DNA from 3 places in the Nonomuraea sp. NPDC049309 genome. Region 1 is predicted to be linked to each of the others. Evidence: riboswitches for the same ligand, from Rfam matches in the RefSeq annotation. Region 1 holds a riboswitch; each other region holds the start of a gene.
The links. Region 1 has a riboswitch for cyclic di-AMP ahead of ACGFIM_RS32635 (C40 family peptidase). Riboswitches for the same ligand answer to the same signal wherever they lie in the genome.

Region 1 (10,154 bases):
TGCTCATATGACGAACCATAGGTAGTCGGCCACGGCTTATCAGGCTAATGGCGAATAAATCCCCCGATCAAGACAAAGATGGGAGCCGCGTGGATGACTTTGCCGCCCGGTGGGTACACCGCCGCGCGTCTCACATCGTGAGTCCCTCGTGAACGCGTTCACAAGCGCCCGATAGACTCTGTGGGACCGCCGGGGGGGATCCATGGACGTGTCCCCTCCCCCAGCCCGCCTTGCCTTAAGGATCCACACCAGTGAACAAGCCCGTCGTTCTGGTCGCAGAGGAGCTGTCCGAGGCCGGTCTCGCCGTTCTCGGCGCCGATTTCGAGGTCCGCCACACCGACGGCGCCGACCGTTCCCAGCTGCTGCCCGCCCTCGCCGACGTTGACGCGCTCATCGTCCGCTCGGCCACGCAGGTCGACGCGGAGGCCATCGCCGCGGCGCCCAAGCTGCGCGTGGTCGCCCGCGCGGGGGTCGGCCTCGACAACGTCGACGTCGAGGCGGCCACCAAGGCCGGTGTCATGGTCGTCAACGCTCCGACCTCCAACATCACCAGCGCCGCCGAGCAGACCATCGCCCTGATCCTGGCCAGCGCGCGCAACACGCCCCAGGCCCACGCCGCGCTGAAGAACGGCGAGTGGAAGCGCTCGAAGTACACCGGTGTCGAGCTGGACGGCAAGACCGTCGGCATCCTCGGTCTCGGCAAGATCGGCCAGCTCGTGGCGCAGCGGCTGGCGCCGTTCGGCGTCGAGCTGATCGCCTACGACCCTTACCTGCCGCCGGCCCGCGCCGCGCAGATGGGCGTCCGGCTCGTCAGCCTCGAAGAGGTGCTCAAGCAGTCGGACTTCATCACCGTCCACCTGCCCAAGTCCAAGGAGACCATCGGGCTCATCGGTGACCGCGAGCTGCACCAGGTCAAGCCCAACGTGCGGATCATCAACGTGGCGCGCGGCGGCATCGTCGACGAGGGCGCGCTCTACGCGGCGATCAAGGAGGGCCGGGTCGCGGGAGCCGGCCTGGACGTCTTCGCCAAGGAGCCGTGCACCGACAGCCCGCTCTTCGAGCTCGACCAGGTCGTGGTCACGCCGCACCTCGGCGCCTCCACCCACGAGGCCCAGGAGAAGGCCGGCACCCAGGTGGCGCGGAGCGTGAAGCTGGCGCTGGCCGGCGAGTTCGTGCCCGACGCGGTCAACGTCCAGGGCGGCGCGGTCGCCGAGGACGTCAAGCCGGGCCTGCCGCTGGCCGAGAAGCTGGGCCGGGTCTTCACCGCGCTGGCCGGCGAGGTGGCCACCAAGCTCGACGTCGAGGTGCGCGGCGAGATCGCCTCCCAGGACGTCCGGGTGATCGAGCTGGCCGCGCTCAAGGGCGTCTTCGCCGACGTGGTGGAGGAGCAGGTCACCTACGTCAACGCGCCGCTGCTGGCGAAGGACCGCGGCATCGAGGTCGAGCTGGTCACCAGCTCCGAGAGCCCCGACTGGCGCAACGTGGTCACCGTGCGCGGCGTGCTGGCCGACGGCCGCACGGTCTCGGTCTCGGGCACGCTGTCCGGGCCGCGCCAGATCACCAAGATCGTCGAGGTCAACGGCTACGAGATGGAGATCGAGCCGACGGCCCACCTGTGCTTCTTCACCTACACCGACCGCCCCGGCGTCGTCGGCGTGGTCGGCCGGCTGCTCGGCGAGCACGGCATCAACATCGCCTCGATGCAGGTGGCCCGCGACGTCAAGGGCGGCAAGGCGCTCATCGCGCTGACCGTCGACTCGGCGATCCCGGCCGACGTGGTCGAGCAGATCGGCGCCGAGATCGGCGCCGAGAGCGGCCGCTCGGTGGACCTGGAGGACTGAGCCGACTCCGCCCGGCCGGGAGAGGCGAACCGCCTCCCGGCCGGGCGGAGGGCCGCGCATCCGGGTCGTGGTCGTGGAGAGGGAAGTCCTCCACGGCGAACCGGCTCCCGGCCGATCCGGAGGGTCGCGCAGCGGACCTGAATGAGGTGGGCCGGAGGCCGCGCTTTCGGCCGACCGGCTCGGGGCACACCCCTGATGACCTGCGAAGGGCCGTCACCCGTTTCGGGTGGCGGCCCTTTTCTGTCTCAGGATGCGAGATAGTAGGACATCCAAGCTTCATCCTCGGGTACTGTGGCGGTGATGCGCCAGGTTCTCGTACTCATTACCTGCCGCGGCGGGGCCTGTTAGGGCAGGTCGACGTACCCGCCGCGGTGAGCGGCGCATGTGTCGGCCGTTAAGTCCCTTCGCCTGGTCCGCAACCCGGACCACGAGATCAGGCCCGATCGGGCTCGCGACCGGAGCCCGGCTTCCCCCTCTTGTTCAGGAACGCGTCCGCGAAGCGAGATGAGTCACATGTACGAGATGTATGCCTACAACCGTGCCGAGGACCACGAGGACGAGGCCACGGAGGCCGTCCAGATGGCCCTGGACCGGCGCGACAACGGCGGAGCCCCGCAGAGCAGGTGAGCACGAGCGGCCCCGCGCCCGTCGCACGGGGCCGATGAGTCGCCGGAGTGCCGCCGCGGTTCGGCCGGGTTCACGGTCAGGTGCCGGAGTTCGGCCGGAGTTCGCGCGGTGTGGTCCGGCGGGCCTCACGGGTGCACGCTCAGAGGGTGGCGGTGAGCATCGGCGGTGCGGGTTCCTTGCGCCGTTCGAGCTCCTTGGCCCACCGGCGGACGCCCTTGGGGTCCGGCCTGACCGCGCCGACGAACGCCTGACGGCGCCACTCGGAGAGCTTCTCCTCCTTCACCACGTCGCCTGAGTGCGGCGCGTGCACCATGTATCCGGGCTTGGAGATCATGCCCACGTGGCCGAGGCCGCTGAAGAAGACCAGGTCACCGGGCTTGAGCTGGTTCCAGCCGATCTTCCGGGAGAACGCGTGGTACTGCTCGGCGGCGGTGCGCGGCAGGTGGATCCCCGCCTTCCCGTACGCCCTGAGCATGAGCCCGGAGCAGTCGTAGCCGCCGTTGCCGGTGCCGCCCCACACGTACGGGGTGCCGCGCTGGCGCATGGCGAACCTGAGCGCGACCTTCCAGGCGGGCTTGGGCAGGCGCTTTAGCTGGATGCGCTTGACCTGGGGGCCGGTGAGGGTGATCGGGCCGGCCGGCTTGGTGTCCTGGCCGGCGTGGTCGCGGCCTTTGCCGGGGTCGGCGGAGGCCGGAGAGGGGAGTGCGATGAGCCCGGCGGCGACGCCCGCCAGGGCGATGGCGATGCGAGACAGGGGTCTGTCCTTCCACGTGGCCGACCGGGTTAGCTGACGGGCTCGGGCCTGGAAGACAGCCCTACGGCGTGTGCCGATTCGCCCCTGGGGGAGGTTGGGTCCCCGGCTCCACGCACCCGCTGCGTGGATTAGGCCTGACGGACTCTAACGAAACGGTCAAAAGGTCGCAATGCGTCTAAAATCGGACGTCCGGACAATGAGATGATGTGTTCGTCAGTCGAGACGAGCCGGTAAGGTACCGCCCATGGAGTCGCGTAACATCCGCTTGGCTGTCATCCCCGGTGACGGCATCGGCACCGAGGTCGTCGCAGAAGGACTCAAGGTCCTGGAGGCGGTGGGTACGAAGATCGAGCCCACCCACTATGACCTGGGCGCCGCCCGCTATCACCGCACCGGCGAGACGTTGCCCGACTCGGTGCTCCAGGAGCTGCGCGGCTACGACGCCATCCTGCTCGGCGCCGTCGGCGACCCCAGTGTGCCGCCCGGCATCCTGGAGCGCGACCTGCTGCTGCGGCTGCGGTTCGAGTTCGACCACTACGTCAACCTGCGCCCGGTCAAGCTCTTCCCCGGCGTGCGCACCCCGCTGGCCGACACGCCGCCCGAGAACATCGACATGATCGTCGTCCGCGAGGGCACCGAGGGCCTCTACGCCGGCACCGGCGGCGCCATGCGGCGCGGCACCCCGCACGAGATCGCCACCCAGGAGTCGCTCAACACCGCCTACGGCGTCGAGCGCGTGGTGCGCTACGCCTTCGACAAGGCGCAGTCGCGCCCCCGCAAGAAGATCACGCTCGTCCACAAGACGAACGTCCTCACCTACGCGGGCGACCTGTGGCAGCGCACGGTCGACCGCGTGGCCGCCGACTACCCCGAGGTCAGCGTCGACTACTCCCACATCGACGCCGCCTCGATGTTCTTCGTCACCCAGCCCGAGCGCTTCGACGTGGTCGTCACCGACAACCTCTTCGGCGACATCATCACCGACCTCGGCGCCGCCATCGCGGGCGGCATCGGCCTGGCCGCCAGCGGCAACATCAACCCCACCGGCGCCGCGCCCAGCATGTTCGAGCCCGTTCACGGCAGCGCGCCCGACATCGCCGGCCAGGGCAAGGCCGACCCGACCGCGACCATCCTGTCCGTCGCCATGCTCCTCGACCACCTCGGCCTGAGCGCTGAGGCGGCCAAGGTGGAGCAGGCGGTCGCCGCCGACATCGCGGCGCGTGCCGAGGGCGCCGGCCCGCGCAGCACGCAGCAGATCGGCGACGACATCACCGCGCGAGTAGCCGGCTAGGGTCGCCTAGCCGATTCACGAGCGCCCGGCGGCCCTAGGACGGACTGCCGGGCGCTTTTTGGTGTCCCCAGCACCGGGGAAAAGTGCGCTTAATGCACGATTGACCCCTTGCCATCCCATATAGCGAGACAATAGGAAGTACGGACTGCCTCCGGCACGGCCGCCCCGCGGCAGTCGCGCAGCACCGCAGCCGGCGGACAGCTCCGTTAGATTCGGTAGATCGCAGAGAGAAGGATCGTCGTCATGACCGTCGCTCAGAAGCTCAGCTTCGACGTGCAGCTATCCGACCACGCTCGCACCGCGGCCGAGCGGGAGCAGGTACTGGCGAACCCCGGTTTCGGGCAGATCTTCACCGATCACATGGTCTCGATCGATTACACCGAGGGTCAGGGCTGGCACGACGCGCGGCTCACGCCGTACGGGCCGCTCACCCTCGACCCCGCCACTGCGGTCTTCCACTACGCCCAGGAGCTGTTCGAGGGCCTCAAGGCGTACCGGCAGGCCAATGGCTCGATCGTGATGTTCCGCCCGTACGCCAACGCCCGCCGCTTCAACCGCTCGGCCCAGCGCATGGCCATGCCCGAGCTGCCGGAGGAGACGTTCGTCGAGTCGCTCGAGCTGCTCGTCGACACCGACAAGGAGTGGGTGCCCACCACCGAGGGGCACAGCCTCTACCTGCGGCCCTTCATGATCGCCACGCAGGTCGGGCTGGGCGTCAACTGGCCGTCGAAGACCTACCGGTACATGGTCATCGCCTCGCCCGCGGCCTCCTACTTCACCGGCGGCGTCAAGCCGGTCTCCGTCTGGCTGTCCACCGAGTACACCAGGGCCGCGCCCGGCGGCACCGGCTTCGCCAAGTGCGGCGGCAACTACGCCGCGGCCTTCGTGGCGCAGCGGCAGGCCGTCGAGAACGGCTGCGACCAGGTCGTCTGGCTCGACGCGCACGAGCACCGCTACGTCGAGGAGATGGGCGGGATGAACCTGTTCTTCGTCATCGGCGGCAAGCTCGTCACCCCCGCGCTCACCGGCACGCTCCTGCCCGGCATCACCCGCGACTCGATCCTCCAGCTCGCCGGCGACCTCGGCCTGGAGACCGAGGAGCGGCTGGTCTCCGTGGACGAGTGGCAGGCCGGATGCGCCAGCGGCGAGCTGACCGAGGTGTTCGCCTGCGGCACCGCGGCCGTGGTGACGCCGGTCGGCTCGGTCAAGGGCGCCGACCGCGCCTGGACGATCGGCGACGGCACGCCCGGCCCGATCACCATGCGGGTGCGCGAGGAGCTCGTCGGCATCCAGTACGGCGCCCGCCCCGACACCCACAACTGGATCCACAAGATCGCCTGAACCCCCGGCGGCGGGCGCGGCCGGCGAGGTGGCGGGGCGGGCCGACCGGGGCGGCGTCAGGTGTCGAGGTTGGCCAGGTAGGCGGCGTTGCCCCGCTCACCGGCCACCGCGCCCGGCGGTACCAGCGCCTCGAGCCGCCGCACGGTCTCCTCGTCGAGGGCGACGTCGGCGGCCGCGGCGTTGGCCCGCGCGTTCTCGGCTCTGCGCGTCCCCGGGATCGGCACGGTCCCGCGGTGCACGAGCCAGGCCAGCGCGAGCTGCGCCACCGGCAGCCCCAGCTCGGCCGCGAAGCCCGCCACGGCGTCGGCCAGCTCCACGTTGCGGTCCACGTTGCCCTCGGCGAAGCGCGGGTTGCCCCTGCGCCAGTCGCCCTCCTCCAGCGAGTCCCGGCCGCGGATCGCGCCGCCGAGCAGGCCGCGCCCGAGCGGGCTGTAGGCGACGAACCCCACGCCCAGCTCGTCGCAGGCCGGGCGGACGTCCTGCTCCGGGTAGCGGTGGAACAGCGAGTACTCGGTCTGCAGGGCCGTGACCTGATGGACGGCGCAGGCGCGGCGCAGCGTCCGCTCCGACACCTCCGACAGGCCGATGTAGCGGATCTTCCCCGCCTGCACAAGCTCGGCCAGCGCGCCCATCGTCTCCTCGATCGGCGTCGTGGGGTCGAGCCGGTGCTGGTAGTACAGATCCACACGATCGGTACGGAGGCGGTCGAGGCTGGCCTCCAGCGCCCTGCGCACGTACTCGGGCCGGCCCATGCCCGGCAGCAGCCGGCCCTGCTCGTCGGAGTTCCCGCCGAACTTCGTGGCCAGCACGACCTCGTCCCGGCGGCCGCGCAGCACCCGCCCGATCACGGTCTCGCTGTGCCCCGCGCCGTAGATGTCGGCGGTGTCGACGAACGTCACGCCCGCGTCCAGCGTGGCCAGCAGCGTCTGCTCGGCCTCCGGCTCGCTCACGTCGCCGTACAGCCTCGGCGCCAGGGTCATCGCCCCGAAGCCCACCGCCGAAACCGTCGGCCCGTCGCGGCCGAGCGTCACGTACCGCATCCGCGTTCCCCCTTGTGCGCATGTCCCCTGAGGACCACACTGCCCGTCGCGCCGCAACCCTACGCGCGTGATCGGCGTTGTCACCGCTTCCGGTAGGGTCTGCGCGATCGATAAAGGTGAGAGTGGGCTCATGAAGAAGCGGTTTGTGGCGGTAGTGGCGGCCTTCGCGGCGATCGCCGTACTCGGGGTGCTGGCCTTCGCCCGGCCCGGCATGTCATCCGACGGGGTGGAACTGACCAGGCAGGCGGACGGCTCGATGATCCTGGCGGACCTGGGCAGCGACGCCCCGGTGCTCGACGTGTTCGAGGATTTCGACTGCCCGGTGTGCAAGGACATGCACAACAGGGTCGATGCGACGATCCAGCGCCTGGCCAGGGAGGGCAAGGTGAAGGTCGTCTTCCACGCGGTGACGATCTTCCGCGACGAGCCCATGCGGTCCAACTCCATCCGCGCCGCCGCGGCCGCGCGCTGCGTGCCGGAGCAGAACTGGCTGGCCTTCAGGGACGCCCTGTACGCCATGCAGCCCGCCCCGCACGGCGTGGCCTCGGGCTTCACGGTGGAGGAGCTGGTGGCGGCGGCGAGGAAGGCGGGAGCGTCGGTCGACGCGTGCGTGGAGTCGCAGGCGTACGCGGACGAGCACCTGGCGGAGACCGCCAAGATCCCGCTGGAGGGCACGCCGACCGTGCTGCTCGACGGCCGCATGCTGGGCGGCGAGGTCTTCGACCCGGTCGCGCTCGAGCGGCTGATCACGGACGGCGGCGGCGTCCGGGTGTGACCGTCCTTCCGACGCCGTGTCCCAAGGGGTGAGATCCGTGTGCCAGATGGTGAATCCATGTGGCACACTGGACGGCACCATGTTCTACGGTCTGCTCATTATCGGCAGGCGCGCCGGCTGACAAGGGACACCGCCGGCGCGCAGACCTCTCACGTCCGTGAGGGGTCTTTTTGTTTTCCCGGACGATTCTCCGCCCCAGACCCGACAGAGAAGCACCCGCAGAGAGAAGAGACTCATGGCCGACGACCGCTTCCACGTCTACGACACGACGCTACGCGACGGCGCACAGCAGGAGGGGCTCAACCTCACCGTCGCCGACAAGCTCGCCGTCGCTCGTCACCTGGACAGCCTGGGCGTCGGCTTCATCGAAGGGGGCTGGCCGGGCGCCAACCCCAAGGACACCGAGTTCTTCAGGCGCGCTCGAACAGAGCTGGACCTGAAGCACGCGCAGCTCGCCGCGTTCGGCGCGACCCGCCGGGCAGGTGTGAAGGCCGCCGACGACCCTCTGGTGGCCGCCTTGCGCGAATCCGGCGCGCCGGTCGTGACCCTTGTCGCCAAGAGCCACGACCGGCACGTGGAGCTGGCCCTCCGCACGACTCTCCAGGAGAACCTCGCGATGATCCGCGACACGGTCTCTCACCTTCGTGCGGAGGGCCGGCGCGTCTTTCTCGACGCCGAGCACTTCTTCGACGGCTACAAGTCCAACCCAGCGTACGCGCTGGAGGTCGTCAGGACCGCCGCCGAAGCCGGGGCCGACGTCATCGCCCTGTGCGACACCAACGGCGGCATGCTGCCCGACGAGCTGGCCGAGATCGTGCACGAGGCCGTGCAGACCAGCGCCAGGGTCGGCATCCACTGCCACGACGACACCGGCTGCGCCGTCGCCAACACCCTGGCCGCGGTCAAGGCGGGCGCCACCCACGTCCAGGGCTGCGCCAACGGCTACGGCGAGCGCTCGGGCAACGCCAACCTCTTCACCGTCGTCGCCAACCTCCAGCTCAAGCGCGGCTACGACCTCGTGCCCGAGCAGTCGCTCGCCGAGATGACCCGCATCGCGCACGCCATCACCGAGGTGACCAACGTCACCCCCAACTCCCACGCCCCCTACGTCGGCACCTCCGCCTTCGCGCACAAGGCCGGGCTGCACGCCAGCGCCATCAAGGTGGACCCCAACCTCTACCAGCACATCGACCCGGCCCTGGTCGGCAACGACATGCGCATGCTCGTCTCCGACATGGCCGGCCGCGCCTCCGTCGAGCTGAAGGGCCGCGAGCTGGGCTACGAGCTGACCCCCGAGGACACCAAGACGCTCGTCGAGCGGGTCAAGGACCTCGAGGCGCGCGGCTTCACGTTCGAGGCCGCCGACGCCTCCTTCGAGCTGCTGCTGCGCGACACCGTCGAGGGCGAGCGCAAGCGTCACTTCGCGGTCGAGTCGTGGCGGGTCATCGTCGAGCGCACCAAGGGCGGCGAGCTGGTCAGCGAGGCCACCGTCAAGCTCCACGCCAAGGGCGAGCGCATCGTCGCCACCGGCGAGGGCAACGGCCCCGTCAACGCCCTCGACAAGGCCGTACGCCAGGCGCTCGAACGGCTCTACCCCGAGCTGGCCAAGCTGGAGCTGGTCGACTACAAGGTCCGCATCCTGGAGGGCACCCACGGCACCGGCGCCGTCACCCGCGTCCTCATCACCTCCAGCGACGACGTCTCGGAATGGGCCACGGTCGGGGTGGCGGAGAACATCATCGACGCCTCGTGGCAGGCGCTGGAGCAGGCGGTCACGTACGGGCTGCTGCGGGCCGGCCACGGCTGCTGACCGCGCACGCCGGGCCCCCGCGGCGGGGGCCCGGTCGCACCGCACGCGGCTTACAGCACCTTGGCCGGGAACGACACCCCGTTCACCTTGACCTTGCCGCCCGAGCACGACACCGCGGGCGCGTCCGTGCCCGGCACGATCACCGTCAGCACCGACGCCGCGGCCGGCGAGACCACCACGTTGGTCCGCTGCTTCGACAGGTAGGTCGGCGACACCCAGCCGAGCTTGCCGCCCCGCTCGACCTTCTGCCCGCCGAGCCGGGCGCACGACGGCGTGAGCTGTAGCAGCGTCACCTTGAACGTGCCGTCGCCCAGCACCACCTTGCCGCGCTCCTTCGAGACGAGCTTGAGCGAGGGGGCGAAGCGCCAGATGGTGCGGACCTTCTTGCCACCCGACGCCGTGTCGTAGACCGCCATCAGGTCGTCGTCGTGGTTGACCAGCACCGATCTGGTCCTGCTCACCCCGTACGCCTTGTCGGTCAGCCGGAACGCCTGGCGGCCGCCGCCGGACGAGGTCTTGACGAGCTTGCTCGCCGTGCGCGGGCGGAACTTGGCGCCCACCACGGTCGGGACGTTGTGCGCCTCGGGGGAGAGCGTCCAGTAGCGGTAGGAGCTCTTCTCGTAGGAGTGGAAGCCGCCGTCCATGAGGATGTCGTGGCCCTGCGCGTAGTAGGTG
Region 2 (10,154 bases), on a different contig from region 1:
TGCACCTGTGGCTGTCGCCGGGCGCGCTCGAACGCGGCACGCCGGAGGAGGACCGGTGGCGGCTGCCCGCCTACGAGCGGTACGAGCGCGAGGCCGCCCCGCAGCACAGCGCTGACGTGGTGGTGCGAGCCGACCATCCGGCGCGGCTCGCGGTGCTGATGCCCGGCGGTACTGGAACGCGGGCAGGCGACGTCGCACACTGAGGCGATGATCCCCAACAACTGGTACAACATCGTTCCGGACCTGCCCGAGCCGCCTCCGCCGCCGCTGCATCCCGGCACGCGGCAGCCCGTGGGGCCCGACGATCTCGCTCCGCTGTTCCCGATGGAGCTGATCGCGCAGGAGGTGAGCGGCGAGCGGTTCGTGCCGATCCCGCAGGAGGTCCTCGACGTCTACCGGCTGTGGCGGCCGACGCCGCTGATGCGGGCCCGGCGGCTGGAGAAGGAGCTGGGCACGCCGGCCAGGATCTACTACAAGTACGAGGGCGTCTCGCCCGCGGGCTCGCACAAGCCGAACACCGCGGTGCCGCAGGCGTTCTACAACGCGCGCGAGGGCGTACGGCTGCTCACCACGGAGACGGGCGCGGGCCAGTGGGGCTCGGCGCTGGCGTTCGCCTGCTCGCAGTTCGGCCTGGAGTGCCGGATCTGGATGGTCCGCGCCTCCTACGATCAGAAGCCGTACCGGCGCTCTCTCATGCAGGTGTACGGCGCGACCGTGCACGCCAGCCCCTCCCCCGTGACGAAGGCGGGCGGCAAGGTGCTGGCCGACGACCCGGACTCGCCGGGCAGCCTGGGCATCGCGATCAGCGAGGCGGTCGAGGTGGCCGCCGAGAACCACGACGCGAGGTACGCGCTCGGCTCCGTGCTCAACCACGTGCTGATGCACCAGACGGTCATCGGCGAGGAGGCGCTGGCCCAGCTGCCCGAGATGCCCGACCTGGTGATCGGGTGCACCGGCGGCGGCTCGAACTTCGCCGGCCTGGCCTTCCCGTTCCTGCGGGAGAAGCTGGCGGGGCGGCTGGAGACGGAGTTCAGGGCGGTCGAGCCGGCGGCCTGCCCGTCGTTCACGCGCGGCGTGTACGCCTACGACTTCGGCGACACGGCCGGGTTCACGCCGCTGCTGAAGATGCACACGCTGGGCCACTCGTTCGTGCCCGACCCGATCCACGCGGGCGGCCTGCGCTATCACGGCATGTCGCCGCTGCTGTCGCACATGTACGAGCTGGGCCTGTTCACGGCGGTGACCCGGTCGCAGCGGGAGTGTTTCGCCGCGGGCGTGCGCTTCGCGCGAACCGAGGGCATCCTGCCCGCGCCGGAGCCGACGCACGCGCTGGCGGAGACCATCGCGGAGGCGCTGCGGTGCAAGGAGAGCGGCGAGGAGAAGGTGCTCCTGACCGCGCTGTGCGGTCACGGGCACTTCGATCTGGCCGCCTATGAGCGCTATCTGGCGGGCGAGCTGGAGGACTACACGCTGCCGCAGGAGCGCCTCGACCAGGCGCTCACCGAACTCCCCGGTTGACGGGCCCGGTCGGACGAGCGGGTGGCCGCGTCCTGCGGCCACCCCGCCGTCATCGCGCGGTCGGGCGCTTGCCGTGGTTCGCCTTCTTCTTCTTGCGTGCCCTGCCCTTACGTGCGCGCTTTGCCATGAGCTCGCCTCCCGTTGATCGGCTCCTGTGACCGGCCCAGTGACCGGCCCGGTGATCGGCCCAGTGATCGGCCCAGTGATCGACACTGCTTCTGACTCAACGTCTCCCCACACGGTGACCGGCGCAAGCGCTCCGCACGAACTAACATTCCTCAACATGTCCATGTCATAATTTGGTGGAATGTGTTGGAAGGAGCGGGTGTGCTCGCACAGCAGCGTCAGCAGGCGATCCTCGAACGCGTCCGCAGGCTCGGCGGCGTGCGAGTGGCCGACCTCGTACGCGAACTCGGCGTCTCCGACATGACCATCCGGCGCGACCTGGAGGTGCTGGCCGAGCGCGGCCTGCTGGAGAAGGTGCACGGCGGAGCCACCGCCCTCGGCCCCGGCTCGACCGAGGAGCCCGGCTTCACCGCCAAGTCGGCCAGGCAGCAGCAGGAGAAGGAGGCCATCGCCAAGCGCGCGGCCATGCTCGTCCGCCCCGGCACCGCCGTGGCGCTGTCGGCCGGCACCACCACGTGGGCGCTGGCGCACCACCTCATCGGCGTGCCCGAGCTGACCGTGATCACCAACTCGATCCCGGTCGCCGAGGTCTTCCATCGCAACCCGCGCGCCGACCGTACGGTCGTGCTGACGGGTGGCGTGCGCACGCCGTCCGACGCGCTGGTAGGGCCGGTCGCGGTGGCCGCGATCCGCCGCCTGCACGTCGACACGCTCTTCCTCGGCGTGCACGGCATGAGCGTGCGGGCCGGGTTCACCACGCCCAACCTGCTGGAGTCGGAGACCGACAGGGAGCTGGTGGCGGCGGCGAGCCGGCTGGTCGTCCCGGCCGACCACACGAAGTGGAACACGGTGGGCATCAGCACGATCGCCGAGCTGGACGAGGCCGACGTGGTCGTCAGCGACGCGGGCCTGCCGGAGGAAGCACGTACGGAGCTGGCCGAACGGGCCGGCGAACTGATCATCGCGGAGGGCTCGTCGTGAAGCGCACCATCACCCATCTCGCCGACGGCCGGGAGCTGATCTACTTCGACCGGCGCGACGACGCGGACAGGAGCGCGATCGACCGGCGCCGGCTCGACCCCCGGCCGCCGGCCTCGGAGCTGCGCTACGACCCGCTGACCGAGGAGTGGATCGCGATCGCGGGGCACCGGCAGACGCGGACGTTCCTGCCGACCGGCGGCACGGCCGAGTGCCCGCTGTGCCCATCGTCGGACGAGCGCGCGACGGAGATCCCCTCCTACGACTACGACGTGGTCGTGTTCGAGAACCGCTTCCCCTCCTTCTCCGGAAATTTCGGCACTTATGAGCCTGTGGGGGGCCTGAGCGAGGTCCGTCCGGGCGTGGGGCGCTGCGAGGTGGTGTGCTTCACCTCCGACCACGACTCCTCCTTCTCCGCGCTCTCCGACGAGCAGGTGGTGCTGGTCATGGAGGCGTGGGCCGACCGTACGGCGGAGCTGTCCGGCATCGAGGGCGTCGAGCAGGTCTTCTGCTTCGAGAACCGGGGCGCGGAGATCGGCATCACCATCGCGCACCCGCATGGGCAGATCTACGCCTACCCGTACGTCACGCCGAGGACGAAGCTGCAGCTCGGGGCCGCCGAGCGCTACAAGGGCCCGGGGAACCTCTTCGCCGACGTGCTGGCCGCCGAGCGGGCCGAGGGCACGCGGGTGGTCGCCTCCAACGAGCTGTGGACGGCCTTCGTGCCGGCCGCCGCGCGCTGGCCGTTCGAGGTGCACATCTATCCGCACCGGCAGGTGCCGGACCTGGCGGCGCTCACGGATGCGGAGCGCGCCGCGTTCGCCCCGCTCTACACCTCGGTGCTGCGGGCGTTCGACGGGCTGTTCGGGATCGTCATGCCGTACATCTCGGCCTGGCACCAGGCGCCGGTGCGCACGGGGCGCGACCTCGCGTACCTGCACCTGGAGCTGTTCTCCATCCGGCGGGCGCCGAACAAGCTCAAGTATCTGGCGGGCTCGGAGTCGGCGATGGGGGCGTTCGTGAACGACGTGCGCCCCGAGGAGGCGGCCCGGATGATTCGATCACAGATCGATCACTAATAGATTTCTACTTAAGGTCGCATGACTCGTGATCTACCACTAATATCCCCATATGCATCGCCCGTAACACGGCTGATGCCCGCCTAATCCCGGGCGCGTCGCCCGGGAGCCGGGGACCCAACCGCGCCTTGGGGTGAATCCGCTACGGCGGTAGGGAGCGACTCCCATGCCCGAACCCGTCAGCTAACCCGGCCGGCAGAGGGAGAGGAACTCATACGTGGCGGCTTCGTCCCCCGCGAAACTTGCCATCGGTCTCATCGCCGCCGCCGCCATCGCCGTCCTCCCGGCGCACGCGGCGACGGCCGCCCCGAAACCGACGGAGTCCGAGCTCCGCGCCCAGCTCAAGCAGCTCAACAACAAGGTCGACAAGCTCATCGAGAAGTACAACCTCAAGCGCGTCGAGCTGGCCAAGGCACAGGAAGCCGCCAAAGCCGCGCAGGCCAAGCTGACCGCGGCCGAGCAGACGCTCGCCGCCGCCGAGCAGCGCGTCGCCGAGATCGCCCGCCTGCGCTACCAGAACATCGACCCGTCGCTGCCCGGCTTCATGATGCCGGGCGACGCCGGCACCGCCGCCCTCCTCGAACAGCTCACCGCCGAACAGCAGGCCGTCGTGGCGAGCGTCGCCAAGGCCCGCGACGAACGCAAGAAGGCCAGCGACGAGGCCGCCGCGCTCACCGCCAAGATCAAGAAGGACGCGGCGGAGGTGGCCAGGCAGCGCCGCGAGGCCGAAGGCGTCATCAGCGACATCGAGAAGAAGCTGCGCGACCTCGTGCCGGTCGCCACCGGCCGCAGGTCCAACGGCACCTGGGCGCCCGAACTGCCCGGCGGGCCCGACAACATCACCCCGCGCACGCGGCTGATGAAGCAGCAGATCGAGAAGAACTTCGCGCTGCCGTACACGGTGGGCTGCTTCCGCGCGGGCTCCAGCGGCGAACACCCGCTCGGCCGCGCCTGCGACTTCATGATGAGCACCGGCGGCACCCTGCCGACGCCCGCCAACAACGCGCTCGGCGACCGCATCGCCGAGTGGGCGCTGCAGAACAAGGACAAGCTCGGCGTGAAGTACGTGATCTGGAAGCAGCGCATCAACTCCGGCACCGGCTGGCGCGCGATGGCCGACCGCGGCAGCATCACCGAGAACCACTACGACCACGTGCACATCTCGATGAACTGAAAGTAGGGGATATTGCATCTGATGATGGATATCCACAAGTTGAGGGCGTTTGTACGGCAGTAGCCCTGGTCTTGGGGGCTGTCCAGTAGACGGTGTAACGCTGCGTGAGTTGTTTCAGCGGGTGGTAGGTGTCAGGCGGCCTTCGAAGGTGATGGCGAAGGCGTTCAAGGCGGTTTTCCAGCGAGTGATCCAGCGTTTGCGGCCTTTGCCGGTCGGGTCCAGGCTCATGATCGCCATGTAGACGCATGTGAGGGCGGCCTGCTCATTGGGGAAGTGGCCGCGGGCGTTGACCGCCCGCCGGATGCGTGCGTTGACCGATTCGATGGCGTTGGTCGAGCAGATCACCCGCCGGATCTCGGCCTCGAAGGACAGAAAGGGCACGAACTCGGCCCAGGCGTCCTCCCACAGCTTCACGATCGCCGGGTATCTGCCGCCCCAGGCCTCGGCGAACTCCATGAAGCGCTCCAGTGCGGCTGCCCCGGTCGCAGCGGTGCAGACGGGCTTGAGCGCACGAGCGATGGCGTCCCCGTGCCGGCGGGCGGCGTACCGGAACGAGGCGCGCCACAGCCCGAGGATGTCGCGCTCGCCGTCGACGGCGACCGCCAGGGCGAGGGAGATGGGCCGGTTGGCGACCTGCCCGTCGCGCAGCTTGACGTGGATGGCGTCGATGAAGATCACCGGGCAGACGGGATCCAGTGGCCGGTTCTGCCATTCGGCCATGCCCGCCAGCACCTTGCCGGTGATGGCCGAGATGGTCTGCTTGGACACCTCGGCGCCGTAGACCTCGGCCAGGTGAGCGGAGATCTCCCCGGTGGTCAGCCCCCTCGGCGGCCAGGGAGATGACCATCTCGTCCACCCCGGACAGGCGCCGCTGCCGCTTGCGCACGATCTTCGGCTCGAAGCTGCCGTCCCGGTCGCGGGGCACGCTGATCTCCACCGGCCCGACATCGGCGATGACCGTCTTGGAGCGTGTGCCGTTACGGGCGTTGCCGTTGCCGTCGCTGCGCTGGCGTTTGCCGTAGCCGAGGTGGTCGGTGAGCTCGCCCTCGAGCGCGGACTCCAGCACCAGCTTGGTCAGCCCGCCCCAGCAGCCCGTTCTCCCCGACCAGGTCCATGCTGGGCGCGGGCCTGCTGGATGAGCTCGGTGACGAGCTCGCGATGAGCGTCGTCGACGTGCTTGTGCGCCACCTCGGTGTCCTCAGGCGCGGGAGGGCGCTGTTCTGAGCGGATGCCAGTGAGCTTTTCGGGATTGGTGACTGAGTAGATAGCGGCGATCCGGTCGCCACCGGGCGTGAGATCCACGACGACCACGGCGAGTGGGCTGTCGCCGGAGAAGACGAGCGCGCACGGGTCGCCGGCCACACGCCGGTAGCGGAGGTCCACCTCGCCTGGCGACAGCGTCGCGGCGACCGACATGAACAGCGCGGCCACCTGATCGCGGCCACGCACCGGGTGCAGGCTGGTGGCAGGCCCCTTACCGCCGCCGTCGGTCCACAAGGTCACGTCTGGTGCCAGCACCTCGAGCAGGGCCCGCAGATCGCCGCCGAGTGCGGCCGCAGCGAACCGTTCAGTGACCTGGGCATGAACGTCGGGCTCGGTCCGGTGACGGGGACGGCGTGCGTGGACGTGGCGGCGCGCGCGGGCCGCGAGCTGGCGGACCGCGGCCGGCTTACGGCCGAGGATGTCAGCTGTCTCCGGATGGCTGAACCCAAACACTTCATGCAGCACGAACACTGCTCGTTCCAGCGGTGACAGGGTTTCCAGCACCACCAGCACCGCCATCGACAACGATTCGGCGCGCTCGGCGGTGCCGCTGGCGTTGTCCTCGGCCGTGACCAGCGGTTCCGGTAGCCATGGGCCGACGTAGGTCTCCTGTCGGCGGCTCAAGTTCGCACGCCGGGCGAGTGCCTGGTTCACCGCGATACGCACCAAATAGGCCCGAGCGTTCTCGACCCGTCCGGCGTCCTGCTTGCGGTGGCGATCGGACCACGCCAGCCACACCTCTTGCAGCGCGTCCTCGGTGTCGGCGACGCTGCCGAGCATGTTGTAGACCACGGAGAACAGCAGCTCCCGATAACCGAGGAACTGTTCGGTGACGGCGTCGGTCGCGTGCCGTGGGATCGATGTCATGGCGTACCTCCTCATCTGCCGCGACCGAAGAGTCTCGTCACGTGGCGAGTGTGACATGAACGCCTCAGACATGATCTGTGCCGCGGCCGTTGGTAGGGATGTCACAGTTCCCGGCCGGCATCCCTCTGTGGTGGCGTCCAGGGATTCACGACTCAGAGGGAAGATTTTCGATGCGTACACTGATCCGCGACGTCAGGGTGTTCGACGGCGAGCGCACCATTGCGACGGCCGACGTGGTGATCGAGGACAGTCTGATCGCCGTGGTCGGCGCCGGCGGAGACCGCCCGGCCGATGTCGAGGTCGAAGGGACGGGCAGGACGCTGCTGCCGGGGCTGATCGACGCGCACACGCACGTGTTCGACGGCAGCCTGGCCCAGGCCTTGCGGTGGGGGGTCACCACCGAACTCGACATGTTCTGCCTCCCGCAGATCCTCGCGGGGCAGCGGCGGCTGGCCGCCGACAACGACGACGTGGCCGATCTTCGCAGCGCCGGCACGCTCGCCACCGCTCCAGGTGGGCACCCGACCCAGCTGCTGGCGGCCCTGGCGGGCACCGTACTGAACGGGCTCGACGCCGCAGCGATCGACTTCGTCTCCGATCCCGCGCAGGCGCCGGCCTTCGTCCAGGCCCGGCTGGCTGAGGGGGCCGACTACCTCAAGATCGTCATCGACGATGGCGCCGTGCACGGGGCCGACCTTCCCGTCATGACGGCGGACATCGCCGCCGCCCTCTCCGCGGCGGCACACGAGGCGGGACTACGGGTGATCGCTCATGCGATCACCGCTTCCGAGGTGGAGATCGCGCTCGAGGCCGGCGTCGACGGCCTGGCTCATGTGTGGGCTGACCTGGCGCCGGACGACCCGGCCTCGCAGCGACTGGCTGAGCGGGTTCGAGCCCAAGGGGTCTTCGTGGTGACCACGCTCGCCTATTTCGAGGCGATCACTGCGCAGCACGTCGAGACCGCCGACTGCGCCCGTCCCGGCAGCTCCGCCAACGCCATCGGCGCGCTGCGGGCTTTGCGCCGTGCGGGCGCGCCACTGCTCGCCGGGACGGATGCCACCCCGTTCGTGCCGGCCCATGGCGCTGGTATGCACCGCGAGCTGCAGTTGCTCACCGAGGCCGGGCTCAGCGCCGAAGAGGCGCTCGCCGCCGCGACGAGCGTGCCCGCGCGGTACTTCGGGCTGGCCGACCGCGGCCGGATCGCCCCTGGTCTTCGCGCGGATCTGGTGCTGGTCGAAGGCGACCCCGCCCGTGACATCACCTCTACCGGCTCCATCGCCGAGGTCTGGCGCCGCGGAGTGCGTCAGGCCCGCTGGGAACCGCCCGCCCACCGGGGCACGCTGACTGACGGGCTTCAATGACGATCGGGGCCGCTGCGGGCCTTCGCGTTCCGTTGTCGCTATCGCTCGGGCTGCCCTATCACAACTGGATGTACTAGGAGGACGGGAGCGTCGGCCTGGTCTTCAAGGAGGCCGGGCTGCCGCATGACCGAAGGCGATGCGCTCACATCGCCGCCACTGCCCCAACCCCCGGGTGAGTTGACTCGCCACTCAAGGCCGGTGGTCGGTCGCAGAATACGCACCGGCTGAAAAAGCCTCTCGGCCACTAGCGACCGTGGTGCGGGCGGCGCGGGGGCCGCCCGCACCTGGCGCGCCTTCCTGATTTGCCGCCCATGAGCCGGGAGTACGCCCACGACCGCGACCGGGCCGTGCAGAGGTGGACGACACGCTCAACCCGTCCACCTGTGTGCCGGGGGTGCGCACGACGTTCTCCGCCTCGTATACGGGCCGGCCGCCATCCAGTGCCTCGCCCTCATGGGGGCCCGGGTCAGTTGGTGAGCGTGAGCGGGTTGACGAGGTCGGCGTAGACGAGGAGACCGGCCATGATGATCATGACGATGGCCACCGCGTACGTCACCGGCAGCACCTTGGCGATGTCGACGTACGCGGGCTCCGGCCGGCGCATGATCTTGGCGTACGCCCGCTTGATGCCCTCCCACAGGCCGCCCGCGATGTGTCCGCCGTCGAGCGGCAGCAGCGGCAGCAGGTTGAACATGCCGATCGCCAGGTTGAAGCCGGCCAGCAGGTTGACGAAGATGGCGATCTTCTTCTCGGTGGACAGGTCGGAGGCGAGGATCTCGCCGCCCATGCGGCCCGCGCCGACGACGCCGACCGGGCCCTCGGGGTCGCGTTCCTCGCCGGAGAAGGCGGCGTGCCAGACGCCGACCATCTTGTCGGGCAGGTTGAGCAGGGAGCCCGCGACCCGGGCCGACAGCTCGCCCATGTAGCCGATGACCTGGCCGATGCTCTGCTTCTGCATGACCTCGGTGGGCAGCACGCCGAGGAAGCCGACGTTCCTGTCGATCTTCGACGGGTCTTCGAGGTTGGGCCGGTCCTGGGCGATGAGCGTGACGTCGAGCGTCATCGGCTTGCCGTCGCGGATGATGCCGATCTTCGCCGGGCCTGGGCCGTGGGAGCGGATGAACGTGGTGGCGTCCTCCCACGAGCCGATCTTCTTGCCGTCGAAGGTGACGAGCTCGTCACCGGGCTTCAGGCCGGCCTGGGCCGCGGGGGTCGGCTGGTCGCCGGGCTTGCACTGCGTGCGCTGCTCGGAGATGGGGATGACGCACGTGTTGGTGTCGGGCGAGACGATCGGCGCCCAGGTGGGCAGGCCGATGCCGACCAGCAGGACGCTGAAGAAGACGAAGGCGAGCACGAAGTTCATCGCCGGGCCGCCCGACATGATGATGACCTTCTGCCACCACTTCTTGCGGTAGAAGACGCGGTCTTCGTCGCCGGGCCGCACCTCTTCCTGCGCGGCGTCGCGGGCGGACTCGATCAGCCCCTGGAACGGCCCGGTGGCGGTGCTGCGCACCTTGCGGGGGTCGTCGCCGGGACGCGGCGGCAGCATGCCGATCATCCGGATGTAGCCGCCGAACGGGATCCACTTGATGCCGTACTCGGTCTCGCCCTTGCGCCGGGACCACGCCGTGCCGCCGAAGCCCACCATGTACTGGGTGACCTTGACGCCGAACAGCTTGGCGGGGACCAGGTGACCGAGCTCGTGCAGCGCGATGGAGACCATCAGGCCGATGAGGAACAGGATGATCCCCACGGCGTAGAGCCAGTTCATCTAGGCGCGCTCCCGGC
Region 3 (10,154 bases), on a different contig from region 1:
GCCACCGGTGCGTCAGCAACCCCGTACGGGTGTAGACGGCGTCGTCGGTCACCTCCCACCGCTCCACCCGGTAGGACACGCGCGGCGCCACCACGGCCAGCGCCAGGCACCCGAGCGCGAAGACCGCCACCAGCGCGCCCAGCCAGCCGGGCCGCGAGGTGAACAGCGCGTACGCCGCCACCGCCGCCCCCGCAAGGGGCGCCATCAGCATGAGCCACTGCACCGTCCACCACGAGATCGCCCTGGGGTCGGGCCGGTGGCGCGGCGGGCGCAGCGCGATCGTGCTCATCCCTCCTCCTTTTTCCGCCGCAGCGACCCGGCCGTGGCCAGCAGCGCGATCCCGAGCGCGCCGATCACGATGGACGCGAACACCTCATATCTCCTGAGCACCGGCAGGGCGTTGACCACGAGCAGGCCGCCGGCCCGCTCGTGCCAGCCCCACACGGCATCGGCCAGGCCGGCGGCCCCTTGCAGGAGCAGCAGCCAGCCCGCCACCGTCAGCACCGTTCGCATGCCGCCAAGCCTGGCCTGGCCGATGCGCCGCGCGCGTCGGCCGTAGGTCTCGTCAGGCATCGACTTTGGTCGCTGTCGGCTTACCCCCGGTAGGGCCTACTCTCGATGAACGTGACGGAACTGCGGGGAGGCGAGGTGCCCGCCCACGAATACCGGTGGGCCCTGCCGTCGGTGCTGCTGGGCGACGCCCGCGACGGCGGGCGCGTGCGGCGCTCCACCCGCGACTGGATCGTCGACATCCTCATGTTCCTGGCCGCCTGCTTCATCACCGCGCTCTCGCTCGGCGAGCTGGCCAAGCAGCCGGCGTCCGGGCCGCTGATGGCGGTCGAGCAGGTGACGGGGGCGCTGGCCTGCGTGTCGGTGTGGCTGCGGCGCCGCTGGCCGGTGGCGCTGTCGCTGGTGCTCGCGGTGCTCTCGGCCTACCTGGAGCTGGTGGGCGGGGCGTGCGTGGTGGCGCTGTTCACGGTGGCGGTGCACCGGCCGATCAAGATCTCGGCGCCGGTCGCGCTGGTCAACCTCCTCACCCTGGCCCCGTACGTGGTCCTGCGCCAGCAGAGCGACGACGACCGGGCCTGGGCGCTGGCGCTGGGCGTGACGGTCGTGCTGATGGTGTTCGCGTGGGGCGTCGTGGTCAGGGCCCGGCGGCAGCTCGTCTGGTCGCTCAGGCAGCGCGCGGAGAGCGCCGCCCAGCAGGCCAAGCAGCTCGAACGCGAGCGCATCGCCAGGGAGATGCACGACGTGCTGGCCCACCGCATCTCGATTCTCAGCCTGCACGCGGGCGCGCTGGAGTTCCGTCCCGACGCGCCGCCGGAGGAGATCGCCAGGGCCGCGGGTGCCATCAGGACCAGCGCCCACCAGGCGCTGCAGGACCTGCGCGAGGTGATCGGCGTGCTGCGGCACGGCGAGCCCGACGCCGACCTGGTGCCCGACCGGCCGCAGCCCACGCTGGCCGACCTGCCGGCCCTGGTCGAGGAGTGCCGCCAGGCGGGCATGGACGTCCGGCTCGAGCTGCGGGCCGACGGGGTCCCCGAGGGACAGGGCCGCAACCTCTACCGCATCGTCCAGGAGGCGCTGACCAACGCCCGCAAGCACGCGGGCGGCGTCCCGGTGACCGTGACCGTCGGCGGCGAGCGCGGCAAGGAGCTGACGGCGGAGGTGCGCAACCCGCTGGCGGCGCGCCACGGCGCCCGCCTGCCCGGCGCGGGCGCCGGGCTCATCGGACTGACCGAGCGTGCCGAGCTGGCGGGCGGCCGGCTCGAGCACGGCCCGACCCCGGAAGGAGAGTTCGTGGTACGCGCCTGGCTGCCGTGGCCGGTGGAGGCGACCAAGGAGGAGATCTCATGACCGCACCCGCCGACGGCGCCCCCATCACGGTGCTCATCGTCGACGACGACCCGATGGTGCGGGCCGGACTGACGATGATCCTCGGCGGCGCCGACGACATCACGGTGGTGGGGGAGGCGGCAGACGGATCGGAGGTGCCGCCGCTGGTCGCCGAGCACCGGCCGCGCGTGGTGCTGATGGACATCCGCATGCCGGGCGTCGACGGGCTGACCGCCACCGAGGCGCTGCGCCGCACGTCCGCGCCGCCCGAGGTGGTGGTGCTGACCACGTTCCACGCCGACGCGCAGGTGCTGCGGGCGCTGCGGGCGGGCGCGGCCGGGTTCCTGCTCAAGGACATCGCGCCCGCCGACCTCGTGACGGCCATCAGGAAGGTCGCGGCGGGCGAGCCCATCCTGTCGCCCGCGGTGACCCGCCAGCTCATCAGCCACGTCTCCGACGGCGGGGCGGACGAGCGCACCGCGCGGGCCAGGAAGCTGCTCGCCCGGCTGAGCGAGCGCGAGCTGGAGGTCGCCAGGGCCGTCGGGCAGGGCAAGTCGAACGCGGAGATCGGGCGCGAGCTGTACATGAGCGTGCCCACGGTCAAGGCGCACGTCTCGCGCATCCTCACCAAGCTCGACCTCAACAACCGCGTCCAGGTGGCGCTGCTCGTCTACGACGCCGATTCGTAGCGGCAGGCCGGGGACGCGCAGCCCGTGCGCTGCAGGCGGTCGGAGGCGCTCATGCAGCGGACGGCGAGGTGCCGCTACGCCCATGCGTAGGAGGCGCTCCGCGCTTAGGCGTGCGCGTGTTACCGGGCTGGGTCCCGAGCAGGGACGGCTCGGCGGGGGCGCTCGGCGCTCGGCGGGCGTGAGCAGGGCGGCTTTGCGGAGCGCTCAGCGCTCGGGCGGCTCCGCGGAGTGGCCCGAGCGCTGGGATCCCAGCTTTTTCGCGCACCGGGCGCATCACCCCGAGCTGTGCGCGCAGGCCGTGGTCCGGAAAGATCGGAACCGCCTGCGACGCAGGTGCTCGGCGCCGGTCGGCCTCGAGGGATCTTCCGGGTGGTCACGGGCCCCGCGACGGCCGTACGCCGCCTAGCAAGCGCTCGCCCACCTTGGGGCGGCCGTTACGGACAGGTACGCGACGGCCGTACCCTTGTCTGAAAGGGCATGTCACGAAGGGACAAGTGGGATGAGTTCAGCGGGTGAAGGCCTGTCTCGCCCGCTTCCCGAGCAGGTGAGGGTCAATGTCGTGGACCTGGCCTCCCAGGTTCTCGGCTCGATGCCGCCTGCCGCGATCCCGCCGCCCCTGCGCGGCATCGCCAAGTTCGACCCCCGTAAACGCGCGAAACTCGGCAGCGCGCCCATCGCGGCGCAGCTCGAAAACGACAAGAAGTTCCGCGAGCTGGTCGCCGAGTCCGTCGCCGTCGGCTGGCCGGAGCTCGTCTCCGCACTGGCCGAGGGCAACGTGCCACCGGCGGCCGATCCCGTCCTGGTGGCGGCGGCAGCCTACCTGACCAGGCCGCCCGGTTGGGCGGAAATGATCGAAATGGCGCGAGCCGACCTCGAACGGTCGGCCATGGCGGCGGAGGACTCCGAGCGCGAGGAGGCCGTCGCCCGCCTGCGCGAGCAACTCGCGGCGCAGAAGAGCGCCGCGAAGGAGGAGGCCGACCGGCTGCGCGAGCAGCTCAAGGCGGCCCGCGCGGAGAACTCCGACCTGCGCCGCAAGCTCCACGACGCCCGCGAGCGCGCCAAGGCGGCCACCCGGCGGGCCGAGGAGATGGAGCGGGCGGCCGAGGAGGCCAGGGTCGCGGCCTCTCACGCCGGCAGCGGCGCCGAGGCCGAGCTGCGGCGGCTGCGCGAGCGCCTGGCCGACGTGGAGAAGCAGCTCGAAGCCTCGCGCCGGGCCGCGCGCGAGGGCAGGAGCATCGAGGACGCCCGCATCCGCGTGCTGCTCGACGCGCTGCAGGACGCCTCGGCGGGGCTGCGCCGCGAGCTGGCGCTGCCGACCACGATCAGCCGGCCCGCCGACTCGGTCGCCGCGATCACCGGCGAGCGTCCCAGCGTGCGCGGCGTGCCCGCGCGCGCCCTGGCCGACGACGATCCGCAGCTGCTCGACCAGCTCCTCGCGCTGCCGCAGATCCACCTCATCATCGACGGCTACAACGTCACCAAGACCGGCTACGGCACCCTCACCCTCGCCGACCAGCGCACCCGCCTGATGAACGCGCTCGGCGGCCTCGTCGCGCAGACCAGGGTGGAGGTGACGGTGGTCTTCGACGGAGCCGAGCTCAACGCGCCGGTGCAGGTGGTGGCGCCGCGGGGGGTGCGGGTGCTGTTCAGCGCGCCGGGGGAGATCGCCGACGATCTGATCCGCCAGCTCGTACGCGCCGAGCCGCCCGGCCGGGCCATCGCCGTGGTCTCCTCTGACAGGGAGGTCGCCGACTCGGTACGGCGGATGGGCGCAAGACCCGTTCCGTCTGGACTGCTGCTGCGCCGGCTCAGCCGGGCCTGAATTACGAATTAGTGCGTTTACCCTTACCTCACCCGCCACTTCTGTACTATTTCGCCCCAGATTAAGATCCCTGGGAGGCGATACAGTGAGGTGTGGCCGGGTGCCGATGGCCGCGGGTCTCGCGTTCGGACTGATGCTGACTCCGATGGGAGCGGCCCTCGCTGATCCCCAACCCTCGATCGCCCAGGCGAAGGCCAAGCTGGAGAGGCTCAACGACAGGGCGGACAAGGTTGTCGACCGTTACAACACCGCCACAGAGCGCTACAAGAAGGCCAAGAGCACCTACACCAAGCTCGACGCGAGCTACAAGCGCAAGCTGGCCACCGTCGCCGACCTCCGCGAACAGGTGGTCGGCATGGCCGTCGACAGCTACAAGCTGGGCGAGGACCTCACGTCCTGGCCCGGCATCTTCGGCTCCAACGACCCTCAGGGCAGGTTGTTCGGCCTCGCCGTGGCCGGGCAGCTCGCTCAGGAAAGGCTGCAGAAACTCGCGGCCTTCGACCGGGAGAACCGGGGCCTGAAGATCCAGCGGGACAAGGCGCAGAAGGCGCTCAAAGAGGCCGACAAGGAGCGCGACGCCGTTCAAAAAGAGCGCGCGGAGGTGCTCAAGCTCATCGCGCAGCAGAAGAAGCTGCTCGACAAGCTGGGCGCCTACAATCCGGGCAACCCCAACAGCACCGGGCTCAAGTACACCGGGCCCGCGTCGGGGAGCGCCGCGGCGGTGCTGCGGTTCGCGTACGCGCAGATCGGCAAGCCGTACGTGTTCGGCGGCACCGGTCCGGGCGGGTACGACTGCTCGGGGCTCACTCAGGCGGCGTGGGCGGCCGCGGGCGTGCGGCTACCGCGTACGACCTGGCAGCAGTGGGCCTGGGGCGCGAACCGGCGGGTGTCGCTGGACGACCTCCAGCCTGGTGATCTCATCTTCAGCGAGGGTTTGGGGCACGTCAGTATCTATGCGGGCAACGGGCAGATCGTCCACGCCCCGCAGACGGGCGACGTCGTCAAGGTCGTCAAGCTCTCCGAGTACGGCCGCCGCCTCGTCGGCGCGATCCGCCCGTAAGGCTGACGCGTGCGGGGAGACCCGCGCTTCGCGCACCCGTTTCTCCGGTGACGGCCCGCTCGTGCCGAGGTTCACGACCTCGGACGGGCGGGCCGGCCGCTTTTCGCGGCACGCTTGCGAAGCCACCGTCTCCGCTCTTCGGCCGGTTCACTAAGAGACCGGGCCGGTAGGGGCCGGACCTGAGACGCGGCTCCGCCCGTACCTGAGACGCGGCTCCGCCCGCACCTCCGACGGCGCCGACTGGCGCGACCCGGCCGAGCGGACGGATTCCCAGAGTCGTTTTCATGATCTGTCGCATTCAGGACCGCTATTCGCTTTAGTCGCCGTTTCTCCGAGTGTGATATACGTCGCTCTCCTTCTACGATGCGGCATCGTAGTGGCGCCAAGGTGCGGGCCGTAGACCGTGGTGAAGGCGCGATCTTGCTGCTAGGACGTGTCGGAAAAAGGGGAAATTTCGAAAGGTGCATCCTGTCGCGGTGGTCATTCGCGCCGGCGGGCGGCCGTGCGGGAACGGGGTTCACATTTGTGACGCAGGTGACAGATGTGACTGATGAGACCTTACAAAGGGGCGGGAATGGAATTGTGAGTGAGGTCACATTTCGGTCACGGGATCTGGGGTCCCAGCAGCGGTTCCGAGTCTGACAAATACCTCTATCTGATCTTTACAGCGTTACTTGGGCTTTGCCGATTCGTGACCGTTCGGCGTAACTTCTGGCGTCGCGGCGGACAAGCCATGTCGTCGCGAACCGATCATCGGTCACTCCCGATGTGAGACAGATACATATCCGCCGGTCGGCCCCGACATCCCCATCGCACGCATCGATCGGGGCGTGACCTGCCGAATCCGTGCAGCCAGGAGGCACGGAGCCGGGGACCCAGCGATCCCGCGTTCCCCAAGGGATCAGGGGTGAATCGGCGCGCCATCGCGCCGTAGGGCGACTTCCACGCCCGAATCCGTCAGCTAACCCGGTAGGCGTTCGTGGAAGACCCAAGGAGAAATCCTGTCTGAATCCCCGCAGAACCCCCGCCTGTCCCGCCTTGCCCTGAGTGGTGTCGCACTCACGTTGACTGTGACAGCCGGAGGTATGGTCCTCCATGCCCCCGAGGCTCAGGCGGCGACGACCCGCGACGCCGGTGCGGCGGCCGGAGCGACGGTGAAGGCGGCCACCACCGCCCGCACCACCGCCTCGGCCAAGGCCCGTAAGAGGGCCGCCAAGGCCGCCCGGCAGAGGGCGAGGGCCGGCAAGGCCGTCGCCGTGGCCAAGAAGCAGATCGGTGACCCGTACCGTTACGGGGCCGCCGGACCCGGTGCCTTCGACTGCTCCGGTCTCGTCCAGTACGCCTGGAGGAAGGCCGGCGTCAAGCTCCCGCGCGTGGCGAGCAGCCAGTTCGCCCGCGTCAGGAAGAAGGTCTCCTGGCGCAATCTCCAGCCTGGTGACCTGATGTTCTTCAACGGGCTCGGCCATGTGGGCATGTACGTCGGCAAAGGCAAGATGATCCATTCACCTCGGACGGGTGAACGGGTACGCATCGACAAGCTGAGCGGATGGCGTAAGGCGTCCTTCGTCGGCGCCGTCCGTCCCGGCGCGTGAAGAAGCCCCGTCCGGATCCTCTCCGATCCGGGCGGGGCTCTCGCGTGCCGGGGACGGCCTACCATCGGGGCTGTGCCCGAGCAGGTGAGCCGACGTGCCGTGGCGGCCGGGCTGGTGCTCGCCGCCGTCTCCCTCGCGCCGGCCGCCGCTCCGCTGCCCGGCGCGCCGATCCTGCCCCAGGCGGTACGCGGCCTGTGGCCCGGCCCGTACGCCGTGCGCCGCGGCAGGTGGTCCACGGTCGTGGGCCACGACGCCACGGGGCTCGGCGAGCTGGCGCGCAGGGCCGACACGGCGGGCCGCCGGGTCTCGGCGGTGCTCGCCCGCCCCGTACGCCCCTTGATCGTCGTACCGGCCGGCGCCCGCGAGGCGGCCGCGCTGGCCCGGGTGGGCGGCGTGGACGGCCTGGCGGCACTGGCCGACGGCGAACGGGTGATCGTCGTGCCCGAGTCGTTCGCCAGGCTCAACCCCACGGGCAGGGACGTCGTCCTCGCCCACGAGCTCACCCACGTCGTCGCCGGCACCGCGGGCCTGCCCGTCTGGCTGTACGAGGGCTTCGCCGACTACGTCGCCTACCGCGACGCCGGGCTGCCCGTGACGGTCGCCGCCGCCGAGCTGGCCGCCGAGGTGCGGGCCGGACGCCTCCCGACCGATCTGCCGGGGCCTGCGGCTTTCGCGGCGAACGGCGCCGACCCGGCCGCGCTCGCCCGGGCGTACCAGGAGGCCTGGCTGGCGTGTCGCTTCCTCGCTGACCGGTTCGGTGAGGGGACCCTGGTGAGGCTCTACCGTGCGGCCCGCGCACGCGGGACCGATCGGGCACTCGCCGCGCTCGGGCTCTCCGTCGCGACGCTGACCGCGCGGTGGCGCGCGTACGTGCGGGATCAGCTCGTGTGAAGGGGAGGCAGATGAGCGAACGACAACACCCGGACGGCCGGGAGACGGACCGCGCGGAGGCCGAGGGGGCGAAGGACGGCACCCGGGCGGCTGAGGAGGCGCTGGCCACGGTGGGCGCCACCCACCCGCCCGGTGCGCCCGCCGGAGGCGGCGCCCAGGACGCGGAGGCCGCAGGCGGGCAGGAGGGCGCGCGGACCCCGGACGAAAAGGCCGCGGCAGGCGGCGCGCAGGCGGACCCGCCGGCCTCGGACCCGCCGGCCTTGGACTCGCCGGCCTCGGACGCGGACGGCGGAAAGGCGGACGTTCAGCGCTTGACCAGCGGGAAGGGGGCGGGCATGGACGAACGCGGAACGACCACCCCGGCCCTGCGCCGCCAGGCGGCCCTGGCGCTGGTGCTGCTCGGCATCGTGATCATCGCCGTGGCCGCGTTCACCACGCCCTGGGACGTGCTGACCGGAGGGCCGCCCGATCCGGCCCGCGACTTCACCGCCGCCCAGATCGCCAAGGGAGAGGCGTTCGACGCGGCGACCAGCCTGCCGAGCTACCTGTCGCTGGCGCTCACCCTCATCTCCGCCGGGGTGCTGGTGGCCACCCCGTTCGGCGCGAAGGTACTGGCCTGGCTGAGGGGCCCGTGGTGGCTGCGGGTGATCCTCGGCACGGTGGTGATCACGGCGATCATTGAGGCGCTCCGGTGGCCCCTGGGCGTGTGGTTCGAGACGATCCTGCGCGAGTACGGCCTGTCCACGCAGGACTGGGCCGGCTGGACGGCCGACCGGCTGAAGAGCCTGGGCGTGGAGACGTTCCTGCTCTGTCTCATGCTGGTGGTCCTGGTGGCGCTGGCCCGCAAGGTGCGGCGCTGGTGGATCCCGGCGGCCGCAGGGGCGTTCGCGTTCACGGTGGCGGCCTCGTTCGCCTACCCGGTGATCTTCGAGCCGCTGTTCAACGACTTCACCCCGATGCCGCAGGGCACGCTGCGGACGAACCTGCTCGACATGGCCGCGCGCGACGGCGTGCCGGTGGAGGATGTGCTGGTGGCCGACGCCTCGCGCAGGACGACGGCGCTCAACGCGTACGTGTCGGGCTTCGGCGCCACCCGCAGGATCGTCGTCTACGACACGCTGCTGCAGGCGCCGCAGAAGGAGGTGGAGCTGGTCGTGGCGCACGAGCTGGGGCACGCCAAGTACGACGACGTGCTGCACGGCACGCTCATCGGCGCGCTCGGCTCGGCCTTCGGCGCGATCCTGCTGTATGTGATCTTCGATCCGCTGCGGCGGCGTACGAAGGTGATCTCGATCACCGACCCGCGGGCGGTCGGCGCGCTCATGGGGCTGATGACGATTGGCGGGTTCCTGCTCGGCCCGGTTACGAACCTCATCAGCCGCCACATCGAGGCCAGGGCCGACGTGCACGCGCTGGATCTGACGCGGGATCCGGCCACGTTCATCGCGATGCAGAAACGCCTGGCCACCACCAACATTTCCGACTTGACGCCGAATGCGGTGGAATATGTGCTCTATGCCTCCCATCCGTCGAGTCCCGAGCGCATCGCCATGGCCCGCGCGTGGGCGCGGCTGAACGGCGTACCCCTGCCGTGACGCATCCCGTGCTCTTCGTCACGAACGACTTCCCGCCCCGCGCGGGCGGGATCCAGTCGTTCGTGCACGGACTCGCGCTGCGCACGCCGGGCGTGACGGTCTACGCCCCCGCCTGGCCGGGCAGCGCCGAGTTCGACCGGCGCCAGCCGTACCGCGTGGTGCGGCACCCGACGCGCCTCATGCTGCCCACCCCGGCCGTCGCCCGCAGGGCCGCCGGCCTGGTGGCCGCGTGCGGTGCGCGGACCGTGGTGTTCGGGGCGGCGGCGCCGCTCGGCCTGCTCGCCCCGCGCCTGCGCCGGGCGGGCGCCGAGCGGATGGTGATGCTCACCCACGGCCACGAGGCGTCGTGGGCGAGCGCGCCCGGCTTCCGCGCGGTGCTGCGCAGGATCGGAGAGCACGCGGACGTGATGACGTACCTGGGCGACTACACCCGCGCCCGGCTCGCCGCCGTCATCTCACAGGACAAGCTGGTACGGCTCGCGCCCGGCGTGGACGTCGAGCAGTTCCGGCCCGCCCCGGCCGGCCGGCCCGCCAAGGCCCGGCTGGGGCTGGCGGGCCGCCCGGTGGTGGCGTGCGTGTCGCGGCTGGTGCCGCGCAAGGGCCAGGACCGGCTCATCGAGGCCTGGCCGCGGGTGCTGCGCTCGGTGCCGGACGCGGTGCTGCTGCTGG

Region 2: it holds a riboswitch for cyclic di-AMP, as region 1 does, so the genes downstream of both, ACGFIM_RS38095 (coiled-coil domain-containing protein) here and ACGFIM_RS32635 (C40 family peptidase) in region 1, are expected to answer to the same signal.
Region 3: it holds a riboswitch for cyclic di-AMP, as region 1 does, so the genes downstream of both, ACGFIM_RS09645 (C40 family peptidase) here and ACGFIM_RS32635 (C40 family peptidase) in region 1, are expected to answer to the same signal.

The regions. Positions count from the first base shown of each region.
Region 1 covers NZ_JBICSH010000006.1:214,961-225,114, forward strand. The annotation lists gene serA (phosphoglycerate dehydrogenase) at 252-1,841, shown strand; gene ACGFIM_RS32635 (C40 family peptidase) at 2,608-3,012, opposite strand; cyclic di-AMP (ydaO/yuaA leader) riboswitch at 3,226-3,367, opposite strand; gene ACGFIM_RS32640 (3-isopropylmalate dehydrogenase) at 3,467-4,513, shown strand; gene ACGFIM_RS32645 (branched-chain amino acid aminotransferase) at 4,757-5,854, shown strand; gene ACGFIM_RS32650 (aldo/keto reductase) at 5,911-6,894, opposite strand; gene ACGFIM_RS32655 (DsbA family protein) at 7,025-7,669, shown strand; gene cimA (citramalate synthase) at 7,905-9,479, shown strand; gene ACGFIM_RS32665 (heparinase II/III family protein) at 9,530-10,154, opposite strand, start outside.
Region 2 covers NZ_JBICSH010000010.1:11,602-21,755, forward strand. The annotation lists gene ACGFIM_RS38070 (uridine kinase) at 1-203, shown strand, start outside; gene ACGFIM_RS38075 (TrpB-like pyridoxal phosphate-dependent enzyme) at 208-1,518, shown strand; gene ACGFIM_RS38080 (50S ribosomal protein bL37) at 1,568-1,645, opposite strand; gene ACGFIM_RS38085 (DeoR/GlpR family DNA-binding transcription regulator) at 1,846-2,625, shown strand; gene galT (galactose-1-phosphate uridylyltransferase) at 2,622-3,701, shown strand; cyclic di-AMP (ydaO/yuaA leader) riboswitch at 3,772-3,913, shown strand; gene ACGFIM_RS38095 (coiled-coil domain-containing protein) at 3,919-4,875, shown strand; partial or broken gene ACGFIM_RS38100 (transposase) at 4,990-6,105, opposite strand; partial or broken gene sigJ (RNA polymerase sigma factor SigJ) at 6,112-7,077, opposite strand; gene ACGFIM_RS38110 (amidohydrolase family protein) at 7,176-8,366, shown strand; gene ACGFIM_RS38115 (M50 family metallopeptidase) at 8,833-10,137, opposite strand.
Region 3 covers NZ_JBICSH010000001.1:2,146,741-2,156,894, reverse strand. The annotation lists gene ACGFIM_RS09675 (PH domain-containing protein) at 1-289, opposite strand, end outside; gene ACGFIM_RS09670 (hypothetical protein) at 286-513, opposite strand; gene ACGFIM_RS09665 (sensor histidine kinase) at 619-1,857, shown strand; gene ACGFIM_RS09660 (response regulator) at 1,854-2,525, shown strand; gene ACGFIM_RS09655 (NYN domain-containing protein) at 3,085-4,347, shown strand; gene ACGFIM_RS09650 (NlpC/P60 family protein) at 4,493-5,407, shown strand; cyclic di-AMP (ydaO/yuaA leader) riboswitch at 6,234-6,398, shown strand; gene ACGFIM_RS09645 (C40 family peptidase) at 6,493-6,999, shown strand; gene ACGFIM_RS09640 (hypothetical protein) at 7,072-7,890, shown strand; gene ACGFIM_RS09635 (M48 family metallopeptidase) at 7,902-9,485, shown strand; gene ACGFIM_RS09630 (glycosyltransferase family 4 protein) at 9,482-10,154, shown strand, end outside.